DNA from 3 places in the Mesorhizobium sp. DCY119 genome. Region 2 is predicted to be linked to each of the others. Evidence: predicted binding sites of a transcription regulator. Region 2 holds the regulator's gene; each other region holds the start of a gene.
What was found. The regulator PhoB, encoded in region 2, activates phosphate uptake and scavenging genes when phosphate is short. The targets are predictions, from matches to a motif close to TGTCATNNANCTGTCAT.
Positions count from the first base shown of each region.

Region 1: DZG07_RS04830 (YdcH family protein) is a predicted target of PhoB. The motif match lies at 2,636-2,652, and genes of this name have one in related genera.
Region 3: DZG07_RS03375 (DUF2794 domain-containing protein) is a predicted target of PhoB. The motif match lies at 3,028-3,044, and genes of this name have one in related genera.

Region 1 covers NZ_CP031834.1:1,014,749-1,019,411, forward strand. Annotated here, with positions in the region: gene DZG07_RS04810 (NAD(P)H-quinone oxidoreductase) at 1-108, opposite strand, end outside; gene DZG07_RS04815 (DUF1192 family protein) at 308-502, shown strand; gene DZG07_RS04820 (MFS transporter) at 584-1,831, shown strand; gene DZG07_RS04825 (metalloregulator ArsR/SmtB family transcription factor) at 1,875-2,138, shown strand; gene DZG07_RS04830 (YdcH family protein) at 2,388-2,567, opposite strand; gene DZG07_RS04835 (DUF465 domain-containing protein) at 2,804-3,007, shown strand; gene purE (5-(carboxyamino)imidazole ribonucleotide mutase) at 3,122-3,619, shown strand; gene DZG07_RS04845 (5-(carboxyamino)imidazole ribonucleotide synthase) at 3,616-4,663, shown strand, end outside.
Region 2 covers NZ_CP031834.1:1,130,566-1,135,228, reverse strand. Annotated here, with positions in the region: gene xylF (D-xylose ABC transporter substrate-binding protein) at 1-703, opposite strand, end outside; gene DZG07_RS05490 (ROK family protein) at 981-2,222, shown strand; gene phoB (phosphate regulon transcriptional regulator PhoB) at 2,241-2,930, opposite strand; gene phoU (phosphate signaling complex protein PhoU) at 3,052-3,759, opposite strand; gene pstB (phosphate ABC transporter ATP-binding protein PstB) at 3,793-4,617, opposite strand; gene pstA (phosphate ABC transporter permease PstA) at 4,632-4,663, opposite strand, start outside.
Region 3 covers NZ_CP031834.1:713,848-718,510, forward strand. Annotated here, with positions in the region: gene DZG07_RS03360 (ABC transporter permease) at 1-928, shown strand, start outside; gene DZG07_RS03365 (Bax inhibitor-1/YccA family protein) at 1,160-1,939, shown strand; gene DZG07_RS03370 (GNAT family N-acetyltransferase) at 2,051-2,620, shown strand; gene DZG07_RS03375 (DUF2794 domain-containing protein) at 2,626-3,012, opposite strand; gene DZG07_RS03380 (DUF1223 domain-containing protein) at 3,469-4,233, opposite strand; gene DZG07_RS03385 (ceramidase domain-containing protein) at 4,427-4,663, shown strand, end outside.

The DNA of each region.
Region 1 (4,663 bases), 120 kb from region 2:
TTCCGGCTTGGGCACGTCGCGCCTTTCGGCCTTCAGCACCAGCGGGCCGCCGGGCGTCGAAATCGCCACTGCCGTCATCTTGTCCGGAATTGCCGCCTTGCTTGCCATTTTTATCTCCCTTCCCACTGGTGTGGTGTCGGCCTACGTTCTTGCCCGTCCTTATGGAGCGTGTCGCCGCGACAGGCAAACAGCGATCGGGCAGCGAAAGGCTTCCAATTCGTCACGACTGCCCTAAGCTCTTGTTCCGACGTCCTATCCCGCCGGCAAAATCCGGGCTTTCGGGATCGGACAACAAGGAGACGAGACCATGGCGATCTTCGAGGACGAGCCGAAAATACCCGCAAGCGCCCATGTCATCGGGCAGGATCTTTCGCTGCTGTCGGTGTCGGAACTGTCAGAGCGAATCAGTCTGCTCCAGGCCGAGATCGTGCGGCTGGAGGCCGAACTGAAGACGAAGGACGCCACCAAGAATGCAGCGGAGGCGCTGTTTCGGCTGAAATAGTCGAAAGATGTCGTAAGCGCGCCGTCGAAAAACCCGATTATCGGTATTTTCAGGCAGCGGAAACCAAAGCCGGGGAGACGCATGTTCGCAGCCTACAGACCGATTCTCTCGCTCCTGCGCGGCACGGCCTTTCTGCTGGCGGCCTCGGGACTTCACGGTCTGCTCCTGCCATTGCGCGGGCAGGAAGAAGGTTTTTCGACCGCTGCCCTCGGCCTGATGGGCACTGCCTGGGCTGGCGGTTTCGTCGCCGGCTGCTTCTTTGCGCCGCGGCTTGTGCGGCGGGCCGGGCATGTGCGGGCCTTCGGGGCGTTCGCCGCTTCGGGCGCGATCGTTGCGCTGCTCACCGGGCTGATGATCGACGAATATATCTGGATCCTGCTGCGCGCCTTCACCGGCTTCACCATGGCCGGCGCCTTCATGGTCATCGAAAGCTGGCTCAACGAAAAAGCCACCAACGAGAATCGCGGCACCGTCTTCGGCCTCTATATGATGGTCACCTACGCCTCGATCATGGCCGGCCAGATGATCGTCGCCTTTGGCGACGTCAAATCGGCCTCGCTGTTCATGGTCGCCGGCATCTTCTTCTGCCTGTCGCTGATCCCGACCGCGGTCTCGACCGCCTCGACGCCGCTGCCCTTGCAGGACGTGTCGCTCGACCTGAAGGGACTTTACGCCAATTCGCCGGTGTCCTGCGTCGGCTGTTTTCTCACCGGCGTCGCCAACGGCGCCTGGGGTACGCTGGGTGCCGTCTATGGCGCGCGCATCGGCATTTCCACGCCCGAGATCGCGCTGATGATGAGCCTTGTCGTGGTTGCCGGGGCGGCCATGCAGCTGCCGATGGGCCGCATCTCCGACAGAACCGACCGCCGTTTCGTGCTGGCAGCAGCCGCATTCATTTCTGCGATCGTCGGCGTGCTGACCTTCCTCACCGGCCCCCGCACGGGCGTGCTGGTCATCACCATGACGGCCGCCTATGGCGCGTTTGCCTACACGCTCTATTCGCTGGCGGTCGCGCATGCCAACGACCACGCCCGCCCGGAGGATTTCGTAAAAGTGTCGGGCGGGCTTCTGCTGCTTTACGGCTTCGGCACGATGATCGGCCCGATCATCGGTGCGGCGCTGATGGGCTATCTCAGCCCGGAAAGCCTGTTCCTGGCCACAGCGCTCGCGCATTTCTCGCTCGCCGGCTACACGCTGCTGCGCATCAGCCGCCGCGCGCCGGTGCCGGTGGAGGATCGCGAGGCCTTCAAGACGCTGCCGTCCGAGCGCGGCGTGACCCCGGAAGCCGGCCGGCTCGACCCGCGCACGCCGCCAGAACCGGCGGAATAACAAGGCGGTTGAGATTGGCGGCAGATTGCCGCACAAATAGGGAATGATCCTTTCCGATGCGTTCCTGGCCATTGCGGATCCCAACCGGCGCCACCTCCTGGAGGAGTTGCGGCGCGGTCCCAAGACGGTCGGCGAACTGGCGTCCGGATTGCCCGTCTCCCGCCCCGCCGTCTCCCAGCATCTGAAGGTCCTGCTCGACGCCGGCCTGGTCAACGCAACGGCCGAAGGCACCAGGCGGGTCTATGCCGTCAGCGCCGGCGGCTTCCTCCAGCTTAATGTCTGGCTCGATCAGTTCTGGGAAGCCTGACCGGCAACGCCGTCGCGTCGGCCTGTGAATAACAGGTTGTGAATAGCGGGGAAATCTCAGCCTGAATCAGGATCGGACCGAATGCATGAAGCGGCTTTCGGAGGCTCCAAACAAACAGAGCGGCCGTGCTTCCATCTGGTCGCAGGCCGCTCCGTATTTCTGACAGGGATAAAAAAACCTACTGACCCGGCGGCTAACCGCGCCGCCGGCGGAAGAACGCGCAAAGTGCGCGTCTATGCAAAACTGATTTTAGTGGGTGGTCGGGTTTGCCTTCAGTTTTTCAATCTCGTCCTTGAGTGCCAGCTTGCGCCGCTTCAGATTCACGATTTCGAGGTCGTCCACCGATGGATGGTTCAGCGCTGTGTCGATTTCGCGCTCGATGTCGCCGTGCTTCCGCTGCAACTCTTCAAGATGGTTGGCAAGAGACATGATTGGAGCTCCCTTTCATGGTTTCCTCGATTGCGCGCCACAGACGGTTCCTCCGCAGGTCCCGTACTGTGACGGCACGATGACAGTCTGCCACCAGATGACCGGGATGTCGAATGTGGCGTGGTAGCATTTCCTGAAAGATTGAAATGTGGTATGGGCTTCGCGCCGGGGGGAATTCCACGTCCGGCCTTGCCTCTGGGTGCTTTCGGGCACCCGAAATTTTGCAGACGGTGGACATGTCAGATCAGGAACAGACCGAGATTCGTCTCGAGTTTGCAAAGCTAAAGCAGGAGCACGCCGATTTCGACGCGGCGATCAACGCGATGATTGCGATGGCTTGTGATCCGCTGCAAATTCAGCGCATGAAAAAGAAGAAGCTGCTGCTGAAAGACCGGCTGTCGAAGCTGGAAGATAAAATGATTCCGGACATCATCGCCTAGCGGCAGCGCAGCCGCTTCTCGTCGCAAGACTTCTTGCGGGACGCCGTTCATTTCGCTAATCGGCTGGCAGCAATTTCTATCGTGCCTGTTTCCAGCAAAGCAGAGGCCAGAGATTTGAGCACAGCGCGCGCCGACGTCGCCATCATCATGGGAAGCCAGTCCGACTGGGCGACAATGCGTCACGCCGCCGAGACGCTGGAAGCGCTCGGCATTGCGCATGACACGCGCATCGTGTCGGCGCATCGCACGCCGCAGCGGCTCTACGATTTCGCCAAGGGGGCTAAGGCCGAAGGGTTCAAGATCGTGATTGCAGGCGCTGGGGGTGCCGCGCATCTTCCCGGCATGACCGCGGCTTTGACATCGCTGCCGGTGTTCGGCGTGCCGGTCGAATCGAAGGCTCTTTCAGGACAGGATTCGCTTCTGTCGATCGTGCAGATGCCGGCTGGCATACCGGTCGGAACCTTGGCCATCGGCAAGTCCGGCGCAGTCAATGCGGCCCTGCTGGCTGCTGCCGTGCTCGCACTTTTTGATGAAAAGCTCGCAGAGCGCCTGGATGCCTGGCGTGCCGAGCAGACCGCCAAGGTCGCGGACCATCCCATGGATGACGCATGAGCGGACCTCTCCCCGCCGGCTCGACGATCGGCATCATCGGCGGCGGCCAGCTCGGTCGCATGCTGGCGATGGCTGCCGCCCGCCTCGGCTATCGCACGGTGATCCTTGAGCCGCAGGCCGATTGTCCGGCATCGCAGGTGGCCAACAGCCAGATCGTTGCTGCCTATGACGATAGTGCCGCCCTTGCCGAACTTGCACGCGCAAGTGCGGTCGTGACCTATGAGTTCGAAAACGTGCCGGTGTCCGCCGCCGAGCTTCTTGCGCGTTCGGTGCCGGTCTATCCGCCGGCCCGCGCCCTCGAGGTCTCGCAGGACCGTGTGGTGGAAAAAAGCTTTCTCAACGGCATCGGCATTCCAACCGCCGATTTTCGCGCCGTCGACAGTGACGAAGACCTTGGCGCGGCGCTCGAAGCCTTCGGCGGTGCCGGCGTGCTGAAGACCCGCCGCATGGGTTATGACGGCAAGGGCCAGCGCCTGTTCCGCAACACCCCGCCGGATGGCGCCGACGGCGCTTATACCGCCATGGGCGGCGTGCCGCTGGTCCTGGAAGCCTTCGTGAGTTTCGACCGCGAGATTTCCGTTATCGCCGCGCGCGGCCGTGACGGGGCGCTTTCGGCCTATGACCCCGCCGAGAACGTCCACAGCAGCGGCATCCTGCACAGCTCGACCGTGCCGGCGACGATCTCTTCGCAGACCGCCCGGAGTGCCACCGAAGCCGCTTTCGCCATTCTTGAGGCGCTCGACTATGTCGGGGTCATCGGCGTCGAATTCTTCGTGCTTCCCAATGGCTCGCTGCTCGTCAACGAGATCGCGCCGCGCGTCCACAATTCGGGCCACTGGACGGAAGCTGCCTGCGCCAACTCGCAGTTCGAGCAGCATATCCGTGCGATCGCCGGGCTGCCGCTCGGCGCGGCCGCGCGACATTCGGATTGCGTGATGGAAAATCTCATCGGCGACGAGGTCGAGCGCGCTGAGAGCCTGCTCGCCGAGCCGGAAGTGGTTCTGCATCTCTACGGCAAGGCGGAAGCCCGCCCTGGCCGGAAGA
Region 2 (4,663 bases):
GGCCCTGGGCGTCGAGAGCGGCAATCGCGCCGCCGGCAGTGCCGTCATTGGCGGCAACGACTGCATCGACCTTGTTGTCGTTGGCGGTCAGGAACTGCTCCATGTTCTTCTGCGCGTTGGCGGGCAGCCAGCCATCGGTATAGGCCTCGCCGACATTCTTGATCTTGCCCGAGTCGATCGCGTCCTTGAGCACTTCCATTGCACCAGCGAACAGGAAGTCCGCGTTCGGATCGGAACCCGAGCCCTTGATGAAGACGTAGTTGCCTTCCGGCTTGACGTCGAACACGCCCTTGGCCTGCATGCGCCCGACTTCCTTGTTGTCGAAGGTCAGGTAGAAGGCGTCCTTGTTTTCGATCAGGCGGTCATAGCCGACAACCGGAATGCCTTCGGCAACGGCCTTTTCGACGGCCGGTCCGATGGCGCTCGAATCCTGTGCCAGGATGATGAGCGCGTTGGCGCCCTGGCTGATCAGGCTTTCGACGTCGGTGAGCTGCTTGGCAGCCGACGACTGCGCGTCAGCGGAAATGTACTTGTCGCCGGATGCTTCGAGAGCAGCCTTGATCGCGGCTTCGTCGGTCTTCCAGCGCTCTTCCTGGAAATTCGACCACGACACGCCGACGATCTTGTCCTTCGCATGCGCAACAGCGCCCAGCGACATGGACAGCGCAACACCCGCCAGCATGGCGGTTGCAAACTTCTTCATGATTTCCTCCCTGGCGCCATGACAGCGCAACGATACTTTGGCCCTCGGGCCCACCCAGAAGCTCTTTTTTTCGAGCCTCGAAAAAAAGAATGACGCATGCGCAGAGTTCTGTCAATATCCTTGTGCCGCTGTTGACGGGCCTGTCTGGTGAAGGGATGGTTCGCAACGGTTGCAAAGGCCAGGAACCCTCGTCCGAGGAGTGATCGCGGTCCAACAACAAGGCAGGAGCCGTTCCGCTTCGGCGGAATGAACAGGCTCCCGGGAGGAATACGAAAACATGTCGGTCGCGATCCGTCACGACGATCTGCGCAAGCGCAACCGCGCCATGGTCATTGCCGCCGTGCGCCAGGCGCAACAGCCGTCGCGCACCGAAATCGCCGGCTCGACCGGCCTCAGCCACTCGACCATTTCCGCAATCTCGTCGGACCTCATCGCCGAGGGCATCCTGCTGGAGGCCAAGGGACCCGAGGCGTCGTCACAAAAGCGCGGGCGGCCACAGGTGGCGCTGGAACTGAACCCCGATGCCGCCGAAATCGTCACCGTCGTCCTTTCCCTGAACTTCCTTTCGGTCGCGATCGTCGACTATTCCGGTGAGGTCGTGTCCGAGGAAGAGCGCAAGCTTGAAACGCTAACCATGTCGCGCGACGGCTTGATCGGCGAATGCGTGGCCATGGTGCGCCGGCAGATCGCGCTGCGTAAATCGGCCGGCCGGCGCGTGATGCGCATCGGCATGGCCGTGCAGGGCATCACCGATTCCACCTCCCGAGCCATGCTGTGGACGCCGATCACGGCGCATACCCACATCGCGTTCGCCGACATCATCGAGGAAGCAACCGGCATTCCGGTGACCGTCGAGAACGACTGCAACATGATCGCGGTGGCGCTGAGATGGCGCAAGCCCGAGCGCTACCACAACGACTTCATCGCCGTGCTGCTTTCGCACGGCATCGGCATGGGCATGGTGCTGAAGGGCGACCTCTTCACCGGCACGCAATCCTCCGGCGGCGAGTTCGGCCATATGATCCACCGGCCCGATGGCGCGCTCTGCCGCTGCGGCCGCCGCGGCTGCGTCGAAGCCTATGCCGGCAACTACGCAATATGGCGTAAGGCAAAACAGGCAAGCGAAGACGACGCGCCGCTTGCCGACATCAGCGATGGCGACATGCGCATGCTGGCAGATGTGGCGCGTGCAGGGCCCGGCCCCGAGCGCGAAGCGTTCCGCAAGGCCGGCGAAGCGATCGGCTTCGGCTTGGGAAGCCTGTTCGCGCTGATCGATCCTGCTCCGGTGGCCGTCGTCGGCATCGGCGCGACCGCTTTCGACCTGATCGAGCCGGCGCTGCGCGAAGCGATCGACAAGACCGCCGGCGGCCAGCACAACAAGGCGATTTCCTTCGATACAGAGCCGAACGAGCTACCACTCATCCGCGAGGGCAGCACCATGCAGGCGCTGACCTTTGTCGATCAGGAGATTTTTGCGCCGGGCTCAAGCCCGGCAGCAGCCGGCCACAAGGTTGCCTGAGAAGCGTCAGGCAACCGCTCAGTCCTCGCGGATGGCGTAGCCCGAGCCGCGAATGGTGCGGATGACATCGGGCATGCGGCCCGTGTTGACGGCCTTGCGCAACCGGCCGACATGCACGTCCACCGTGCGCTCATCGATATAGATCGTCTCGCCCCAGACATTGTCGAGAAGCTGGCTGCGCGAGAAGACTCGGCCGGGATGGCGCATCATGAATTCGAGCAGGCGGAATTCCGTCGGCCCAAGCTTGATCTCGCTCTTCTTGCGATAGACGCGGTGCGCCTCGCGGTCGAGCACGATGTCGCCGACCTTGAGCACGCTGGACAGCACTTCCGGCTTGGCGCGGCGCAAAAGCGCCCTCACCCGCGCCATGAATTCCGGCGTTGAGAACGGCTTGACCAGATAGTCGTCGGCCCCGGTGGAAAGCCCGCGCACGCGGTCGCTTTCTTCACCACGCGCCGTCAGCATGATGATCGGCAGGCGCTCGGTTTCGGGGCGCATTCTCAGCCGCCGGCAAAGCTCGATGCCGGAAACCGCCGGCAGCATCCAGTCCAGCACCAGAAGATCGGGTACGTTTTCCTGAAGCCGGATTTCGGCCTCGTCGCCGCGCGGCACGATCTCGACCTGATAGCCTTCCGATTCGAGATTATAGCGAAGCAGCACGCCCAGCGGCTCTTCGTCTTCGACCACCATGACTTTGGGTGCGATCATCAATTTGCCGTCCTGTTAACGCGATCCGGTTCGAGCCCCCTCGCCTTTCGCATGGTGTCCGGCGGGTTCGCACCGCCGGTGGAACAAGCTTACCCTTTTAAAGCTTCGCTGCCGACCCGCCTCACGCGGCCGGTGCAGTCATCGAAGTTTCGTCCTGCTTCGGCCGATTGAGCGGAAGCTGCTTGCCGGTCATCACATAATAGGCGTTTTCGGCAATGTTGGTGACATGGTCGCCGATACGCTCCAGATTCTTGGCGCAGAACAGGAGATGTGTGCAAGCGGTTATGTTGCGCGGGTCTTCCATCATGTAGGTCAGGAGCTCGCGGAACACGGCGGTGTATTTGACGTCGATCTTCTCATCGGCGGCGCGCAGCGCCTGCAACTCTTCAGGCCGACGCGACACATAGTGGTCGACCACCTCCCGAACCTGATCCAGCACCATGCCCGACATCGCCTCGATCGAATGGGCAAGGTCGCGCGGCGTAGCGCTCTGGCCGACAGCGCTGACGCGCTTGGCGATGTTCTTGGCAAGGTCGCCGATTCGCTCCAGATCGCCGGCCATGCGGATGGCGCCGACCACGGCGCGCAGGTCCTGCGCCATCGGCTGGCGCTTGGCGATCAGCGTGATCGCGCGCTCATCGAGCTCGCGCTGGCGCGCGTCCATGATGGCGTCGTCCGAAACGACGCGCTGGCCGAGCGCATTGTCCGACTGGACCAGCGCCTGGATCGAAGCGCTGACCATCGAGCCGGCCAGGTCGCCCATATCCCGGATGAGACGGTCGATATGTCCCAGATCTTCATCGAAAGAGGTGACGGTATGTTCGCCCATGATGCTGTCCTTGCAATCCGCGTCGTGTTCGCGTCAGCCGAAGCGGCCGGTGATGTAGTCCTGGGTTCGCTTGTCGTCGGGGTTGGTGAACATCTTGTCGGTCGCACCTTCTTCGACGAGATAGCCGAGATGGAACATCGCCGTGCGCTGCGAAACGCGCGCGGCCTGCTGCATCGAGTGGGTGACGATGACGATCGTGTAGTTCTGGCGCAGTTCGTCGATCAGTTCCTCGACCCTTGCAGTCGCGATCGGATCGAGCGCCGAGCACGGCTCATCCATCAGGATCACTTCGGGTGAAACCGCGATCGCGCGCGCGATGCACAGGCGCTGCTGCTGGCCGCCGGAAAGGCCGGTGCCGGGTTCGAGCAGGCGGTCCTTGACCTCGTTGAACAGGCCGGCCTTCTTCAGGCTGGTCTCGACGACATGGTCGAGTTCGGATTTCTTCTTGGCCAGGCCGTGGATGCGCGGGCCGTAAGCGACGTTCTCGTAGATCGACTTCGGGAACGGGTTCGGCTTCTGGAAGACCATGCCGACGCGGGCGCGCAGTTCGACCACGTCGATGTTCTTGTCGTAGATGTCTTCGTTGTCGAGCGTGATCTTGCCGGTCACCCGCGCGCTGTCGATGGTGTCGTTCATGCGGTTAAGGCAGCGCAGGAAGGTCGACTTGCCGCAGCCCGAAGGGCCGATCAGCGCCGTCACCTGGTTCTCGCGCACGTCGAGGTCGACATCGAACAGCGCCTGCTTTTCGCCGTAGAACACGCCGACCTTATTGCCGCGCATCTTGATGATTTCGTTGGGTGTGCCGCTCATTTTATCGCTCACTGCGCTTTCGAGTGCTTTCTCGGTCATGATGTTCATAACATGGTCCTTTTCTACCAGCGCCGTTCAAAGCGGCGGCGCAGCA
Region 3 (4,663 bases), 420 kb from region 2:
AGAAGCGCCGGACGGCAAGTTGGTGCGCGTGCCGATGCTGCGCGGCCGCGTCATGGCGCTGAACGGCGTCGACGTGCAGAAGCTGACGGTGCCGCCGGCCGGCGCCTGGGTGCTGCGCGGCGACCGCGGCCTGACCTATGCCAAGAACCAGCCTGAAAACTCGACGCTGAGCGCCGGCACGTGGTGGCCGGAGGATTATTCGGGCGAGCCGCTGGTGTCATTCGCGGCGGAAGAAGCCGGCGAGCTCGGCCTGAAGCTCGGCGACACCGTGACGGTCAATGTGCTTGGCCGCAACGTGACGGCAAAGATCGCCAATTTCCGCGAAGTGCAGTGGGAATCGATGGGCATCAATTTCGTCATGGTGTTTTCGCCCAACACTTTTGCCGGTGCGCCGCACTCATGGCTGGCGACACTTCTGACGCCGAAGGCCGACAGCGCCGAGGAGACGCGGCTGCTCAACGCGGTCACCCGCGCCTTTCCGGCCGTGACCACGGTGCGCGTCAAGGACGCGCTGGAGGTGGTCAACCGCATCGTCGGCCAGCTCGGCACGGCGATCCGCGCGGCGGCAAGTGTGGCGTTGATCGCGTCGGTGCTGGTGCTGGCCGGCGCGCTCGCCGCCGGCAACCGGGCGCGGGTCCATGATGCGGTGGTGCTGAAGACGCTGGGCGCGACGCGGCGGACGCTGATTGCCGCCTTCTCGCTCGAATACATGCTGATCGGCCTGGCGACGGCGGTGTTCGCGCTCGCTGCCGGCGGCGTCGCGGCGTGGTTTGTTGTCGCACGAATCATGACGCTGCCTTCGCGTTTTCTACCCGAGGTGGCGGTGGCAACGATCCTGATCGCGCTCGCCGTCACGGTAGGCATCGGCCTGATCGGCACATGGAGAGTGTTGGGACACAAGGCGGCGCCGGTGCTGCGGAATCTGTAGCGGGTCGCCCTGTCAATCGATCGAACGAGCTAGGCGCGGCTAGTCCTGATGGCAAAAAAAGGGTATTTTTTGGCCATTTCCTGCAATCACGCGGCATTGCGGGGTGTAACGGGTCTTGTTCTCGTCAAAAAGAATCATCATATTTGCCGCAGGCATGCTGGAGTCCCGCCAGCGGCGCCTGGGTTCATTTGAACCTGACACCCGACGGGGCAGAAGCAATAGAGGAAATCAATGGCTGACCTTCGCAACTATCAGACGCATGTCGCAAACGCGGGTACCCGCGCCGACAGCGTCATCGACGAGGGCCTGCGCGCCTACATGCTCAAGGTTTACAACCTTATGGCGCTTGGGCTCGCAATCACCGGTGTGGCCGCTCTCGCCACCATGATGATGGCGACCACCAACGATCCGGCGACCGCCGTCGCCACACTTGCCAACGGCAAGATGCTGACCAACCTCGGTGTGGCCCTTTATGGTTCACCGCTGAAGTGGGTCGTCATGCTCGCTCCGCTCGGCATGGTGTTCTTCCTGAGCGCCCGTATCCAGTCGATGAGTGTTTCCGGCGCGCAGACTGCGTTCTGGGTCTTCGCCGCCCTCATGGGCCTGTCGCTGTCGTCGATCTTCCTGGTCTTCACGGCGCAGAGCATCACGCAGACCTTCTTCGTGACCGCCGCCGCCTTCGGTGCGCTGTCGCTGTTCGGCTACACCACCAAGCGTGACCTGACCGGTATGGGCACCTTCCTGGTGATGGGCGTGTTCGGCCTGATCATCGCCATGGTCGTCAACATCTTCCTGGGCTCGCCGGCCCTGCAGTTCGCCATTTCGGCTATCGGCGTGCTGATATTCTCCGGCCTCACCGCCTACGACACGCAGAAGATCAAGGAAATGTATTTCGAGGGTGACGACGTGCTCGTTGCCGGCCGCAAGGCCATCATGGGCGCGCTGACGCTCTATCTCGACTTCATCAACCTGTTCACCTTCCTGCTGCAGTTCCTCGGCAACCGCGAGTAATCGCGACCGCTGCTGGACCAGCAACAAGACGAGGGCGGCCCAAAAGGCCGCCCTTTTCTTTTATGGAACACTCTGCTCAAATTCGGGCACGTCAATTAGAGTGCATAAATTATGAGCAGCATCAATATCAGGCCGGCAGAGGCTTCGGACCTCGATTCGATTACGGAGATCTACGCGGACGCGGTCGATCATGGCACGGCGAGCTACGAACTGGAGCCGCCATCACGGGTAGAAATGGGCGAGCGATTCGCCAGCTTGCGGGCAGAGGGGTACCCCTATGTCGTCGCCGAAGAGGGTGGCCGAATCATCGGCTATGCCTATGCCGGAGCCTTCCGCGCCCGTCCGGCCTACCGCTTCATCGTCGAGAATTCCATCTATGTCGCGCCGCAAGCCAAGGGCAAGGGCGTCGGCCGGGCGCTGCTTGAACGGCTGATCGCTGAAGCGACCGCGCTAGGCTTCCGGCAGATGATCGCGGTGATCGGCGACGGCTCACCGCAGAGCCCGTCGGTCAGGCTGCATGAGAAGCTGGGCTTCATCCATTCAGGCAAGCTGGAAGGGTCGGGCTACAAGCATGGCCGCTGGCTCGACACGGTGTTCATGCAGTTTCCGATGAATGGCGGTGCCGAGCTGCAACCCGATCCGGACTCGCTGCCGGAGCGGAAGTTCCGCGGAAAAGTATAGCGAAATCAGGCTTCTACGAGTTTCAGCGTCTTGTCGAAGACGCCGAGCACGCGGGCGAGCTCATGCCCGCGCTTGAGGATCAGGCCGCCGGCTGCGACGACGCTGAAGGCACCCTGCTTGCGGGCGAGCTTGGGGTTCTTGACGATCTGGAACAGCGGCGTCTCGCTGGCGCGCCGGAATACGGAGAACACGGCGCGGTCTGGAAGGCGGTCTATGGCATAGTCGCGCCATTCGTTTGCGGCGACCATCCGGCCATAAAGACGAAGAATCTGCTCGAGCTCACGCCTCTCGAAGGAAACCGGTAGCTCCTGCCGCTCGCGCCTGGCCTCGTGAAGGGGAATCAATATTGCTGATTCCTGCCCATCCTCCGCTCCACCTCCGCGATCGGTCATGCAGCTTAACCTTCCGTGACAGTTTGGCGACAAGAGAGTCGCGCTTTCGCCCGTGAAAAGCAAGCCCCGCCGCTCGAATACGCCCTAGGGTAGAATCAAGCCGGGTTCCTGTAACAAATCCGTACACTCTGTTTTTATAGGTGATACGCTGCCACAATTCTGACACCTTTTGCACAAGCTGCCGCCTCAATGTCAGTCGACTTTGCGGGTGTTGCCTGAGACGGTTCGGTCCGGCACCGGCCTGTAAACCCCAAGCCCCCCGCCCACGGGTCAGAGTCGGATCGAACCAACCTCAGCTTCCTCAAGGAGGCTGAGTGCGACGATCCCAAATAAATTGGAACCGGTGTCAGCTCAGTTTGGCCCCGGTTTTTTGTTGGCCGAATGCCGGCGGCCGCCGCATTCGGCTTGCAAAGAAGTATCGCGCAGGCTGCTTCAGATGGCGCCCGGCACGGCTAGTCAGATGCGGTTGCCGTCCGGCTTGCGGTAGATGGCGGCGCCCAGGACGGGGCCGGGCATGCCATCCTTGCCGACTGCCTGGAGCAGCACGGCGAAGCCGCCCTTGGTGGCGATCTTGGTTGCCGGCAGTTCATACCGTGCGGCCTTGCCGTGCCACATTCCGGCGCTCTGGATATCGGACACCGCGTTGACATATGTGACTGTGCGGCCCTTGTTTTCGCCCCGGGGCACGGCAATTGCCTGAGGCGCATCGAAATAGACCAGAACGACATGGGCCTTGGCAGAGCTCTGGTTCGCCGCCGATCCCGTTTCGATGACCAGGCTTTCGCCGGTAAGCTTGACGCTCACGTCGACGCTGAGGCCTTGCTCGGCTTTGTTCAGCTCGTCGAACGCATCCAGTATGTCGTCGCGCTTGGCGCCGTTGACGTGGATGCGGCCGTTGATCACTGCCTGGGGGGTGTAGACGGAGCGCGTCCCGAAGGAGCGCATATAGGCGTATTGGCGGTCTGTGCTGTCGGGGCTGCTGAGGGTGTCGCGCCAGCCGAGATAATCCCAATAGTCGACATGATAGGCGAGCGCCACGTAGTCACCGCCGGTAGCGAATTTTTCGAACAAAGCGTCGGCCGGGGGGCAGGAACTGCAGCCCTGGCTGGTGAACAGCTCGATCACGCCGGCAGGCCGCGTGCCGTCGGCTGCCGCCGCCGCCGTAAGGGCCGGCATCGCCAGCGCTACCACCGCCAGCCGAGAGAAAAAACGCAATTCCATGGTCGTTCCACAATCCCCACCGGCCTTTGGCCGAGTTTTTCATTGCCGAAACAATAGGCAGTGCGGCAATCAACGGGAAGTCACGTTGCGGTGACATAGTGACCTGGACGTGCCTTATAGTGTTGTAACGAGTGGTAAAGGTGCCAAGGCTAACGTTAGGGATATTGAAGCGCCAGCCAAAGAACTTTCGAGAATGCCCAACACCCTTTTCGATCATGTTGATCTCTACTGCGAAAGATTGGGCCCGGAACTCTGGGCGGAGCCGGCCAACGCCCTGACAAATCTGGCCTTTGTTCTCGCAGGCCTGTGGGGCGTGCGGGAAGTGCGCAGGCGCGGCACCGGCACGTTCGCCGAAGTGCTGGCGTGGTGGGCGGTGGCAATCGGCATCGGCTCGGCCCTTTTTCATACCTTCGCCAACAAGCTGACGATC